DNA from 4 places in the Phyllobacterium sp. SB3 genome. Region 4 is predicted to be linked to each of the others. Evidence: riboswitches for the same ligand, from Rfam matches in the RefSeq annotation. Region 4 holds a riboswitch; each other region holds the start of a gene.
The links. A riboswitch is a leader RNA that binds a small molecule or an ion and turns the genes downstream of it on or off. The one in region 4 is predicted to bind thiamine pyrophosphate.
Positions count from the first base shown of each region.

Region 1: it holds a riboswitch for thiamine pyrophosphate, as region 4 does, so the genes downstream of both, ABKW30_RS10355 (ABC transporter permease) here and thiE (thiamine phosphate synthase) in region 4, are expected to answer to the same signal.
Region 2: it holds a riboswitch for thiamine pyrophosphate, as region 4 does, so the genes downstream of both, thiC (phosphomethylpyrimidine synthase ThiC) here and thiE (thiamine phosphate synthase) in region 4, are expected to answer to the same signal.
Region 3: it holds a riboswitch for thiamine pyrophosphate, as region 4 does, so the genes downstream of both, thiB (thiamine ABC transporter substrate binding subunit) here and thiE (thiamine phosphate synthase) in region 4, are expected to answer to the same signal.

Region 1 covers NZ_JBDYKI010000002.1:806,007-809,402, forward strand. Annotated here, with positions in the region: gene ABKW30_RS10350 (ABC transporter substrate-binding protein) at 1-729, opposite strand, end outside; gene ABKW30_RS10355 (ABC transporter permease) at 726-1,505, opposite strand; TPP riboswitch at 1,646-1,748, opposite strand; gene ABKW30_RS10360 (type II restriction endonuclease) at 2,032-3,255, opposite strand; gene ABKW30_RS10365 (very short patch repair endonuclease) at 3,256-3,396, opposite strand, start outside.
Region 2 covers NZ_JBDYKI010000003.1:554,589-557,984, forward strand. Annotated here, with positions in the region: gene ABKW30_RS13865 (sulfatase-like hydrolase/transferase) at 1-360, shown strand, start outside; gene rpsU (30S ribosomal protein S21) at 621-896, shown strand; gene ABKW30_RS13875 (NAD(P)H-dependent oxidoreductase) at 1,076-1,645, shown strand; TPP riboswitch at 1,690-1,810, shown strand; gene thiC (phosphomethylpyrimidine synthase ThiC) at 1,913-3,396, shown strand, end outside.
Region 3 covers NZ_JBDYKI010000001.1:308,877-312,272, reverse strand. Annotated here, with positions in the region: gene thiP (thiamine/thiamine pyrophosphate ABC transporter permease) at 1-647, opposite strand, end outside; gene thiB (thiamine ABC transporter substrate binding subunit) at 653-1,666, opposite strand; TPP riboswitch at 1,713-1,823, opposite strand; gene ABKW30_RS01575 (ABC transporter ATP-binding protein) at 2,585-3,304, opposite strand; gene ABKW30_RS01570 (ABC transporter ATP-binding protein) at 3,285-3,396, opposite strand, start outside.
Region 4 covers NZ_JBDYKI010000001.1:1,109,846-1,113,241, forward strand. Annotated here, with positions in the region: gene ABKW30_RS05365 (ABC transporter ATP-binding protein) at 1-622, shown strand, start outside; gene ABKW30_RS05370 (TadE/TadG family type IV pilus assembly protein) at 771-1,775, shown strand; TPP riboswitch at 1,826-1,929, shown strand; gene thiE (thiamine phosphate synthase) at 1,992-2,669, shown strand; gene thiD (bifunctional hydroxymethylpyrimidine kinase/phosphomethylpyrimidine kinase) at 2,666-3,396, shown strand, end outside.

The DNA.
Region 1 (3,396 bases), on a different contig from region 4:
GTGGTTGGTCATGAAAATGGAGGCTTGCTCGACGGCGCCGAGAAAACGGCGTAGCCTGCTGTCTTTGGCAGCGTCCCGATGTGTTACGTAGATCAGTTCATCATATGGCGGAACGCCATATTCTTCCGGAAAGAAGGATCGTCCTTCATGGCCGGCAAGCTTCATTTGCGTTAATTCGAAATTGCGGAACCCGCCAAGCGTCGCATCCACCTTGCCGCCAATCAGCGAAGGCGAAAGCGAAAAGTTGACATTGATCAATTCCACATCGTCCTTCGTAAGCCCTTCCGCCGCGAGCATACGCCTCAGCATCGCGTCTTCGAAGCCAGAGACGGAAAAGCCGATCTTCTTGCCCTTGAGGTCTCCAAGGCTCTTGATAGGACCATTCGCCAGCACTGTCACCGTGTTGAGGGGCGTTTCCACCAGTGTGCCGAACCGCACGAGGGGCAAACCGGCCTCATGGTCGAGATAAAGGCTGGGCTGATAGTGAATGCCAATATCAGCCTGCTTGGCTGAGACCAGCCGCGGTACGGCAGACGGATCGGCCGGCGGGATAAACTCGACGTCGAGGCCCGCATCTGCAAACAACCCACGCTCCTTTGCGATGATCATGGGCGCATGGTCCGGATTGACAAACCATTCCAATAGCACGGTGAGCTTGTCAGCGGCCTGCACTGGCACTGGCAGCAAACTGGCGAGAGTGATAAAGCTTGCAAGAACGAAGCGGTTCATATCTGGACGTTTCTCCTGAAGGACGGGGATTTAGGGGAAGTCTCATGCGCCCAAGGGGTCAGCCCCCTCGTCAGTGCATCGACCATAAATCTGAGAAGAAGGGTAAGCAGGGCGAGGACTGCCATTGCTGCAAATACAATATCGGTTTGCATGCGCGCATTGGCCTGAACCATGACAAACCCGAGCCCGGCGGATGCCCCGACCCATTCGCCGATAACAGCGCCAAGCGGGGCCAATGGTGCTGCGACCCGAAGACCGGATACGAGGCTGGGAAGGGCAAGCGGCATACGTACTTGAACCAGAGACTGCCAGTGCGTCGCATCGGTCAACGAAACGGCATCGAAAATGTCGCGATTGGTGCGATGCAGGCCGTCGGTAAATGCGGAGGCGACGGGAAAGAAGATGATGATTGTCGTCATTGCAACCTTGGAGGCTATGCCGAAGCCGAGCCAAAGAACGAGGATCGGCGCCAGCACAAAGACGGGAAGGGCTTGCAGCACGATCACCATCGGCCAGACCATCTGACCGAAGCGCGGCCATGCCGCAATTGCGAAGGCGGTGGCTGCGCCAAAACACGTTCCCAGTATCAGACCCAACACAATTTCCGTACACGTGATCAAACTATTCTCAATCAAAAGGCCGGGCTGGCGCAGGAAAGTCGTTGCGACCGCGATCGGCGCGGGAAGAATGTAATGGGGAGGCGCAAACAGCCAGATGCCCACCTGCCAGGAAACAACAAGTATAATGAGAGCAGAGCCCGCGTGAGAGGCGCGCATGATGGCTTATGTGGAACCGATAGGGGCGGAACGAATTCGACACATGCCGACGAAATTGAAAAACTTGTACATCACAGATCGATCTCCAGACGATGATCACAGGAAATCCAGGCAAAGCGAAGAAGAGAAAGGGGTGGCCGGATAGCGCCGGTTTCCGTTCCTACGCCGGCATGACCCGGATCAGGTTCAAGGGTCCAGCTCAACGCCATCTCAGCATCGTACGATGCTCCCCTCGGAATGGAACGAACGTGTCGTGTTTTGGAGGTCCTGTCAATGGCGCGACGGATATTGTCTGCTGGATGCAGGTGAAGCCAGAAACACTTGGTTGTAAAAGTTTATCCAACTAGTGCTCATAATAACTTCAAATCAGATCCGGACAACGCCACAGCCCGGACAGGAAACCTCTGATTCAAATATAAGCCTGACGTTTCAGCCTGGCCGGGTATTGCTGATCGAAGTAAGCAACCATCTGTCTGAATGACGAACTTTTGCTGGTAAATATGAACCAAAGATTGAATGGGCAACGTCAGGTTTTGTCTTGAGGCCCGGTTACAAGGGAGAGGAACATGGACACATCGATCACCCAGTTTTGCTGCGACGGCTTGTAGGTCGTGTGGATTTTTCTTGGCAGTACCAGTTGCAGCTTCTTGGTCTGCATCTCGTCGGTCTGGTTTTCGGATATGCCGGGTTCCAGTGTCAGAAGATGCTTGTTGTCTATGCGCTCGGCTTCCGACAATACCTGCCGCCAGCGATCCTTGAGCGTCGACTTTGAACCGAGCATGAACAGGCGTTCGGCCGGATACTCCGGATCGCGATACTCGACCTGTCCCGGGAACAGGAAGTCCGGCTTGTTGCGGTTTTCTGTCTCGACACCACGGGCATAGCGAATGCCATGCGCAATAAAGATTGCCTCAAGATGGTTTTCAAGGGCAGAGCCGGCGCGAGATTTTCGCCGGTTCTGGACGCTGAGCGAAAAGCTGAGGAAGCCGTCGACATCGGCATCATCAGCCGAGCCGAAACCGTTGCTGATCCGTTCAGCCACGATGCGCCGCTCGAGCCTTCGAAACAGCTGCTCCTCTCTGTCGATCCAGGCAACAAGCGCTGCGTCGGGATCGTCCTTTGCCGAAACCTCGGGGAGGGATGACCGGGCCAGCTCCGAAAAGACCCGGGTTGTCGGAAATACCAGGCCGAACTTCTCGATCAGTGTATCAAGCGTATTGGCTTCCGGTTCCGCAGGCTCGATGCCGAGTTCATCCAGGATATAGCGGGCTGTGAAATCCAGCTCCGCATCATGCGACCCCTCGATCTCCTGGTAGGTAAACCGGAATTCCGGTTGCTCATCCAGATCGAAGAGCCACAGGAGCTGGTTCTGGATGGTGCTCTCGGCCGGAGTAATGATCACCATGGCGGACCTATCGCGGCAAACGGCGAGGAAGAATACGTCCCCCTGCCGCATCATGCCGGTGATTTCGTTCTCATAATAATAGAGACGGTATTCGGTGCGGGTCGGATGCCGGCGTCTTGCATCGTACCAGCTGAGGCTGCCCTCGACCGTAATTGCCTCCTGTTCATGGCCAAGCCAGATGAAGCGGGCAGGGATATTCCTGCGATCATCATCGCCAAAGAGACGGCGCAGTTCCATCGTGCCGTTGAATTCATGCTGGTGCGATATGGCGGGGGACGTCTCCACGGCACTGAGACGCTTGACGACGATCCCCTCAAAGCAGTCTGACAGCTGTCCGCGGCGCATCTATTCCATTCCCCTGATTTCAAGATGCGGCAGGTCCGAAATGAGCCATGCCGCGCAGCTTTCCAGTATTTCTGCAAGTGGGCGCCGCGTTCTCCCCTTGAGCGCACACTCCCAGATGACTGCCTGCCTCCATCCGGCGCC
Region 2 (3,396 bases), on a different contig from region 4:
CCGGATGGCCTATCCATTTTGCCTGTGTTGACAGGAAACGAACAGGTCAAATCGCGCAATGTGTTTTGGCGCTACAAGGGAAATGCTCAGCGTGCAGCACGTATCGGAAACTATAAATATCTCAAGATTCTAGCGAATGAGTTCCTTTTCAACGTTGTAGATGACCCGTTAGAGCGGGCAAATCTCAAAAATCGACTACCGGATACTTATAAAAGCATCCGACTTGAATGGCTCAAATGGAATCGTGGCATGCTGCCGGAAACGAACGAAAGCCAAACTTATGGATTTACAAGCGCGACATTTGCAGATCATATCGGCGCGCAACCCGTGACGACGGGTGCGAATAAACATGATGAGTAATTTCCTGTGAGCCAAGCGTCGGGATTTAGCCTGCCGGCCGGTGTTTGGGCTGCTGATGTAATGATTACGAAAGTAGTGTTTTGAACAACTACATTGGGACTGCACCAAGTTAATTGCTTGGGTGCACTGGATTTTTGGCGCGGGGTTGAATAAAGTCCGCGCTTCTCCGGATTGCCGTAGGGGCAATTCTTTAAAACGCTTGTCTGATTGTGGTCATTTTCGTCTCCGCAAGACGAGGCAAGCATGAGTAAGGAAAACGATTGCAAGTTCTCGTCCGTGATAACAATGTTGAACAGGCCCTTCGGGTTCTGAAGAAGAAGATGCAACGCGAAGGTCTATTTCGCGAAATGAAAGCCCGTCAGGCTTTTGAAAAGCCATCCGAACGCCGCGTTCGTGAAAAAGCTGAAGCTGTAAGCCGCGCCCGCAAGGCAGCACGCAAGCAGGCTCAGCGTGAGGGTCTGTTACCCGGCCCGAAAAAGAAAGAACGTATTGTACGTCCTGGTGCGCCAGCAGGGAACGACTACAATAACCGCTAAATATTGATAGGCCTTTGTTGCCTTTCATCGTGACGACAAACCCGCATGGCTGAAAGGCCGTAGCGGGTTTCGTTTTATTGTACTTTCAGCATCGTGCGGTTTCAAAAAAGTGCCTTCTTGCACGAAGCATTAATGTATTTACTTATCGATCATCGCAGATTTTTGGAGATATGATCGCTATGGCACTGAAGCTTAATATTATCATCGCAAGCACGCGCCCAGGCCGCGGCGGTCCTGCGGTAGCAAAATGGTTTAATGAGTTTGCCAAGCAGGATGGCAAGTTTGAGCCTGTGCTGATCGATCTTGCTGATTTCAATCTGCCAATCTACGACGAGCCGAATCATCCTCGCATGAAAAAGTACGAGCATGAACACACCAAGAAGTGGAGTGAGGCCATCGAGCCGGGCGATGCTTATATTTTTGTTATGCCGGAATATGACTATAACGCCCCACCGTCATTGATAAATGCGCTGGTCTACCTGTGGAATGAGTGGAACTACAAGCCTGCAAGCTTTGTCAGTTATGGCGGTGTTTCGGGCGGTTTGCGCGCCACGGAATCTGTCAAGGGTCTATTGTCGGCACTCCGCATGGTGCCGCTTGGCGAGAGTGTTCCAATCCCTTCCTATCAGCAGTTTATCAATGATGATGGCGTGTTTACACCAAACGAACTTGTCGCGACCAGCGCTACGACTGTTTTGACAGAATTGGCCAAGTGGGCCGGTGTGTTGAAGCCGCTTCGGAATTCATGATTGTAGAGCCGCTTGACAATAACGTGTCCAGCGGTTCACTTTAAGCCATTCACCAGGGGAGTCCCGACAAGGGGCTGAGATACTGCTTCAGGCATAGCCAAGCGCAGTGACCCGTTGAACCTGATCCAGTTCACACTGGCGTAGGGACGGTGCAAAGGTTATCGCGCATGGTGCATTGGCACTGAATCCATTTTTGGATTCGCGAAGCTTCTTTCATCCTTCCGGCACAGAACTGGGTTTCCTGCAATAACGCAAAGGAACCTGACGATGACTGCTGTAACAAAAATTATCGAGGCCCCAAAGGTTTCAACGGGGCCGCTTCCTGCTTCGATCAAGGTTTATAAACCGGGAAACATTCATTCCGAAATTCGCGTTCCCTTACGTGAAATTTCCGTTCATCCTACTGCGGGTGAACCAAATCTTGCTGTCTATGATTCATCTGGCCCTTACACCGATACAGCCAGAAGTATTGATATCAATAAAGGTATCGAACGCACCCGTGAGACATGGAAGGTTGGGCAGCAGGCCGATAGTTACTCCTACGAAGGACGGCTGATCCAATCCGCCGACAATGGTTTCGCCACTGGTGAGCGACTAACCCGAGAATTCCCCATACTGCATCAACCCCGCAAGGCTCGTGATGGAAAAGCCATAACCCAGCTTGCGTATGCTCGCGCCGGGATTATCACGCCTGAGATGGAATACGTTGCAGTTCGGGAAAATCTTGGCCGTGACGTGGCCCGAAACATAGTGCGGGATGGTGAGTCCTTCGGTGCTTCAGTACCGGATCATGTAACGCCAGAATTCGTCCGTGAAGAAATAGCTCGAGGCAGGGCTATTATACCGGCCAACATAAATCACCCCGAACTTGAGCCAATGATTATCGGCCGGAATTTCCTGGTAAAGATTAATGCCAACATCGGTAATTCGGCCGTGACATCTTCGATGGAAGAAGAAGTGGAGAAGATGGTTTGGGCCATTCGCTGGGGTGGCGATACTGTGATGGATCTTTCGACAGGTCGTAATATTCACAATATTCGCGAGTGGATCATTCGTAATTCGCCCGTACCGATTGGAACAGTTCCGCTTTATCAGGCGCTGGAAAAAGTAGGAGGTATCGCGGAAGACCTGACGTGGGAAGTTTACAGAGATACGCTGATCGAACAGGCAGAGCAGGGAGTTGATTATTTTACCATTCATGCGGGTGTGCGGCTGCACTATATTCCTCTGACTGTAAACCGCGTCACAGGTATTGTTTCGCGGGGCGGATCCATAATGGCAAAATGGTGTCTACATCATCATCGCGAAAGCTTTTTATACGAACATTTTGATGAGATTTGCGATATCTGCCGAGCTTATGATGTGAGCTTCTCCCTTGGAGATGGTTTGCGTCCAGGTTCAATAGCCGATGCAAACGATGCAGCGCAGTTTGCCGAGTTGGAGACCTTAGGTGAACTAACACAAATTGCCTGGGCCAAAGATTGCCAAGTCATGATTGAAGGGCCAGGCCATGTCCCGATGCACAAAATCAAGGAGAATATGGACAAGCAGCTTGCCGTTTGCGGCGAGGCACCTTTCTATACGCTTGGACCGCTCACCACCGATATTGCCCCCGGTTACGATCACATTACATCTGGTATCGGTGCTGCAATGATCGGTTGGTTTGGTACGGCGATGCTTTGCTACGTTACACCCAAGGAGCATTTGGGATTACCCAATCGTGACGATGTAAAGGTTGGCGTCATTACCTA
Region 3 (3,396 bases), 800 kb from region 4:
CCGCCAAGTGTCAGAACCACTGTGAACGAGGTGATGCACAGCATGAAGATCAGGCCAGCCACTCCGGATATATTGCGCAGAATGACAGGCCATTCGATCAGCTTGAATTGGGTCCAGTTGCTCATTCCCAATTGTGATGACAGCTTCCAGTAATCTTCCGGAATGGAATCAAGGCTTGAAAGAATAAGCCGTGTCGCCAGCGGCAAATTGAAAAATACATGGGCTAGAAGAATTCCCGTCAGCCCGTAAATGTCAGGAACGATATCCAGTCCGAGCCATGCAAATGTTGAGGCAAGCAATCCGTTCCGCCCATAAATACTGGTGATACCGAGGACAGCTACAAGCGCCGGCAATGCCAGTGGCAGCGCAAACAACCGTAATATCATCCCGCGCCCGGGAAAACTCTGCTGTGAGTGCAACGCGCATGCAAGCGGGATGGCAAATCCCACCGAAAGCACCATGGAAAGCAGCGCTTGCAGGATTGTGAAACGAGCGATCCGCCAGAGATAGCTGTCGAACGCGGCAAACCCTTCCGTGCTGCCACGGAAAGCTTCGATTGCAAGGCTGAGTAAAGCGCCGCCTGCCAATATACTGAGAAAGGCGAGGGCGAGAGCCCCCGCCACAGGTTTGATCAAGCTTGCCGCCATTGGTGTTATTTACTCATGGCTTCCAGCCATTCGTCGATCCAGGCTTTGCGGTTTTCAGCCACTTCTTCAGCCGTGAAAGTGAGTGTCTTGGACGGTTTTACCAGCGTATCGAAAGCCGGGTTAAGCGGAGTGGAGGTTTTCGCCGCCGGATACATCCAGTTGCTTTCCGGAATGGTGTCCTGAAAGGCAGTACCTGTCATGAATGTCAGGAACTGCGCTGAAAGCGGGTTTTGGGACCCGTTCACCGTTTGCGCCGCTACTTCGACCTGCAAATAATGGCCTTCTTCGAAAGAAGCGGCTTTATAGCGGTCGGTTTTTTCGGCGATCAGGTGATAGGCAGGTGATGTGGTGTAGGAAAGAACCAGCGGCGCTTCACCTTTGGTGAAGAGCCCATAGGCTTCCGACCAGCCGGGCGTAACGGTCAAGACACGGTCTTTCAACTTAGCCCAGGCTTCACCGGCTTTGTCGCCATATACCGACTTGACCCACAATACGAGACCAAGACCCGGCGTTGAGGTACGGGGATCTTCAATGACAATCTTCTGCTTCGGGTCACCTTCAACGAGGCTTTTTAAACTCGCAGGAGCGTCTTTGATTTTCTCGCTGTCATAGATGACGGCGAAGTAGCCGTAATCATAAGGAACGAAGGTATCATCCTTGAATCCACCGGGGATATCGACCGTGCTGGCGTCGATACCATGTGGCGCGAAAAGTCCGGTTTGCCGGGCTTCATAGGTCAGGTTGGTGTCAAGTCCGAGAACAATGTCAGCCTTTGTAGAAGCCCCCTCGAGTTTCAGCCGGTTGAGCAGTGCAACGCCATCGGCAACTGCAACAAAGTCGACTGTGCAGGTGCATTGTTTCTCGAAAGCCACTTTGACTTTCGGTCCCGGTCCCCATTCGGCTGTAAAGCTTTCATAGGTATAGACCGTCAGCTTGCCTTCTGCGCTCGCAGTGCCGGCAATGCCTAATGCAAAAGCACTGGTAACAACGGCAAACTTCATAAGATCGGGTAGTCGCATAGGCACCTCCTGGAGTTGGATTTTCAAAAGGATAGGTGCGCCGGCCTGTAGAGCCGCATCTAATCCCTCCGCCGGTACAAACCGGATCAGGTTCCGCGGGTTGACTGGATTGTTCCAGCCTCTCAGCCTGTTGATGCAGGCACCCCGTTAGAGCAGGAGCCAGATTAAAGACTATAGCCATCAAGCGCAAGCGGCCATAGGCTAGCCGCTTGTTTTTGTTGTGCTTCCCCCTTGCCACGCCCGCTTTTGCGTCTGGCTGTTGATGGATGGGGAAAGACGGGCGGTCATCGAAGCGCGTCTTGGTAGATAAATTATGCGATCCGAGGACCGCCCGTCCGGCGATTTTGTCATCTGCCCGTTCCGCTTGGGGGGCTCCGGCTGCGTCAGGCACGCCATTTGCGGCATGCCCCTAGTCGCCGACGCCCCTTAAAGTGCTCGTCCAGCACGCGCCGCTCCTAGTAACGGCAGGGGAACCCTTGGACAGAACTTCCCCGGACAACGGGTCCGTAACCCGCCATCGGAGGCGCCCATCCTTCCCCAACTTCGAACGGCTCCGGAAGCAGTTCCCCGCGGGAAGGACACGAAAAGAATAAATCAGCTCCAAAGCTGTTGGATAAGTTTTCCGAGATTATTTTTGGAAGGGAGGAGCAACCGCAGTTTTTCGGTCAATGCAGGCTCGGGAAGTGGGAGTTTGCCTAAACAGAATGCGTGGTTCGCCCTTCGACAAGCTCAGGAGGGCTCACCATGAGGAAGGTTAGTGGGCTGCACGCTAATCATCAGCGTTTGCAGATACATTGCAAATCCTGACTCCCTGCAATTACCGTCCTTCCTCGTGGTGAGCGTCCTGAGCTTGTCGAAGGGCAAATTATGCAGGGATTTACGCAGTCGATCTTCCTCGTGGGAGTAAAAGCTTACGCATTAATGAACCAGACCGGAAACGCCCAGTAGCGTCTCGATCGTATCGCCCTGTTGTTTCAATTCCGCACTGGTGCCTTGCCAGGCAATTCGTCCGCGTTCCAGAATGAGCACATGCTCGGCAAAGTCGAGCGCGCTTTGTATGCGCTGTTCAACGAGCAGGATGGTCATTTCCCCGCTGGATGCCAAACGCGTAAGCGCGGCCATCAACTCTTCGCAAATTACCGGCGCCAGCCCTTCCAAAGGCTCATCAAGTAGAAGCACGCTGGGTTTCCCTAGAATCGAACGAGCCGTTGACAGCATCTGCTGTTCGCCGCCGGAAAGTTGAGAGCCGAGATTTTTCCGTCGCTCCTTCAGGCGGGGAAACATGTCATACGCTTCCTCCAGCGCCGATTGCGGGCGGCCCTTCAAACCGACGAAAAGATTTTCCTCGACGGTTAGCGAAGCGAAAATGCAGCGTGCCTGCGGAACATACCCCAACCCTTTCAGGGCACGGGCAGAGCTGTCGAGGGTTTCAATGGCCGTATCGTCAAGCCGTATCGAGCCATTGTAACGGCGCGTCTGCCCGGCAAGTGTTGCGAGCAATGTTGTCTTGCCCATGCCATTGCGTCCCAACACAGCGAGGCGGCCACCAGAAGGTACCGAAAATGAAATGTCTTCCAAAATGCGGGTTGGGCCATATCCGGCACTAAGACCTGTGACCTCAAGCGACGCTGCTGTCATGGCCATAACTCCCAAGATAGGCTTCACGTACGCGGGGATCGCGTGTCACATCGGCTGGTGATCCGTCGAAAATAATCTCACCAGCGGCCAGG
Region 4 (3,396 bases):
GCTGCGGGCAGTAGCGGGGCTTGCACCTGTTACCGGCGGCACGATCGCAGTCAATGGCAAGACGCTTGGCTCATCCAGGACCAAGGCGTTTTATCGCGAAGTCCAGATGGTCTTTCAGGACCCGTATGGCTCATTGCATCCACGTCAGACTGTGGATCGCCTGCTGCTGGAGCCGCTGGTGGTGCATGGCTTTGCCGATATTGAAAAACGTATTCTGCGTGCTCTTGATGAAGTCGGCCTCGGTTCAAGCTTCCGCTTCCGTTACTCGCACCAGCTTTCAGGTGGACAACGCCAGCGCGTCGCCATTGCAAGAGCGCTAATCCTTGAACCGTCCATACTGCTGCTTGACGAGCCGACCTCGGCGCTTGACGCTTCCGTGCAGGCGGAGGTGCTCAACCTTCTCGAACAGATCAGACGGGATCGAAAGCTGACCTTCCTGATGGTCAGCCATGATCTGGCGGTCGTTACCCATATGTGTGACCGGCTGATGGTGATGCAGAATGGTGCAGAGGTCGAGCGTTTGTCAGCGTCGGAACTGGCGCGTCATGCGGTTCATCAGGATTACACACGCAACCTGCTGGTCGCCAGTGAGGGTTTCGTACGTCCCGGCAGCCCATCATAAGGCTTCATAGTTCATTGGATTTTTACCATCGTGGCAAGTTCCGGCGGTCTTTGCGGTCCGAATGCAGAATAGTGAAAATCTGAATGAATTTCCTAAGCCGTAATTTACAAGGCTGAAGCAATGGTCTGCCCAGCGACTGGAGTGGACCATGAAAAAAATAAGAAACTTCCTGAAAGACCGTAGCGGGGCAACAGCCGTAACATTTGGTCTGATGCTTATACCTATTGCCGGAGTGACCGGGCTCGCTGTTGATTACACCCGCGCAAGCAATGATCGCTCTGAACTGCAAAACGCAGCGGACGCAGCTGTTCTCTCTGGTGCCCAGATTTATGATGGTAAAGACCTGAAACCGGTCGACAAGCGCATTCTGGAAAGCCTGCGGGCGAATATCACCGACTACGACAAGCGTGGTATAACCAAAACCGTCACAGAACAGGCTGGCGTACCGCCGCGGATCGTTCTCACACTCGCCAAGTCCATGAACACCACGTTCATGAAAGTGTTGAACCGTGACACCATGAACATTGGTGTGACAGCAGTTGCTTCGAGTGCGCTTACAGCTACTGACGCGACGTTCGTAATCACGAAGGTGAAGGGTATCTATTACAAGAAGATATCCATGATTGCGGTTAGACAAGACGGCTCTGAAGCGGAAGTGGCCTCGATCGAATACACAAATCCCAAACAGATTGATGGTGAAGGCGTCTCGGTTCCGAAAGAAAATGTCGGCGTAACCTTTTCACTCGGTCAGGTCAAAGATCTCTATTTTACGATGATCGTCAAAAAGGGCGGATGCGGTATCGGTTATAAAGTTAGTAGTGGAAAATGCGTAAAAACAAATGATGCCAGTGAAAAGCTAACCGAGATACCCGAGAACCTAAAGTTTGGGGACTATTACAAGCGGCAGAGCGATGCCCGTGCTTTCTTGGTAAAAAGCAACAGAGCAAATGATGCCTGGCGATTGGCATTGGACGGCGCAACCACGACAACACCGGGAGAAGGAACGGCGTTTGAAATGAAGGACCTTCTGGACTGTAGTGGGACGACTAAATATCACGGCTGGGAAGATGGGGGCGGTTCTGATCCTGATTTCGTCTACCAGCTTAAAACCGGCTGTGCCTATGATTATTCGCGTGTTATTCTGACGCAATAAACGAAAATGAGACGGCGCATTGACTTCCACAAAGCGCCGTCTCATCATGACTTCATTCCGAGGGGGGCATCTTACGATGCTGAGATGGCGCTGAGCCAAGACCCTTGAACCTGATCCGGATTATGCCGGCGTAGGAACGGGAATTGAGCAGTCTTCGCGCTGGTTCGTCTTTCTTCGCACATATCCGGGTCTCCAATATTGAATGGAGTTCGCGACGTGCCGAAAGTAGATTACCGCCTTAATGCCATTGTCGATTTCGATGCTATAGGTCCTGACAGGGATTTGGGCCAATTGGCGCTTGCGGCCGCCCGGGGCGGCGCAACAATCATCCAGTACCGCGACAAGAATTCCCCGACTCGGGACATGGTGCAGCGCGCGCGGGAAATACACGCTGCCATCAAGGCGACGGGCGTGCCGCTGCTGGTCAATGACCGTGTTGACGTTGCACTTGCTGCTGGCGTTGAAGGCATTCATGTGGGGCGGGAAGACATGGCGGTTGCCGATGTTCGACGTCTGCTTGGAACAAATGCGATTATAGGACTTACCGTAAAGAACGAGGCGGACGCGCAGGCGGCAATTGACGGCGATATTGACTATGCCTGCATTGGCGGATTGTTTGAAACGCCGACAAAGGAAAACCTGCAACCTATCGGCTTTGAAGGTTTCAAGCTTCTTGCTGCCGTTATCCGCAAGGCGAAACCGCAACTTCCCATAGGTGCGATTGCCGGTATCGGACTTGAACGTACGCCGCTTGCCATCGAGGCGGGCGCTGATGGCGTGGCTGTTATTTCCGCGATCTTCCGGCAGGCCGATCCGCAAGCCGCGGCACAAGCCCTGCGTGAAGCTGTCGATCAGGCATTGAACGTTAGAGAGCCGCAGGCAGTGCAGGCATGACGGCGATAGCGCTGACAATTGCCGGGTCGGACAGCGGCGGTGGAGCAGGCATTCAGGCTGATTTGAAGACGTTTTCGGCGCTTGGCGTTTATGGTGCGAGTGTTCTGACGGCTATCACCGCGCAGAACACCAAGGGCGTTACAGCCATTGAGAACCTTTCGCCAGAAATCATCAGAGCGCAGATGGATGCAGTCCTTTCCGATCTTGACGTGAATGCAATCAAAATCGGCATGGTCTCAACAGTCGCGACCATAGAGACTATTGCCGAGGGGCTCGACCTCTGGCAGCGGCAAGCTGTGTTCGATCCGGTCATGGTTGCGACTGCAGGTGATCCTTTGCTGCAACCGGCCGCGATAGATGCCTTGCGGCAGCTTCTTTTGCCGCGTGCGCTGCTGCTGACGCCCAACTTGCCGGAAGCCGCCCTGCTCACAAATACTCCTATCGCGGAAGATGAAACCCAAATGGCGCGGCAGGCAGAGCAGTTGCTCAAGCTTGGCCCTGCCGCCGTTCTGATAAAGGGCGGTCATGGCAAGGGTCCGATGAGCACGGATCTGCTGCTTGACGGGTCGTCAATAAAGCAATTTTCAACGTTGCGTATCAAGACCCCGAACGATCATGGCACGGGATGTACACTTGCCTCCGCTATTACCGCCGGTCTGGCAAAAGGCATGGCTCTGCACATCGCTGTTTCAGACGCTAAAGATTATCTGACAGAGGCCATGGCTGC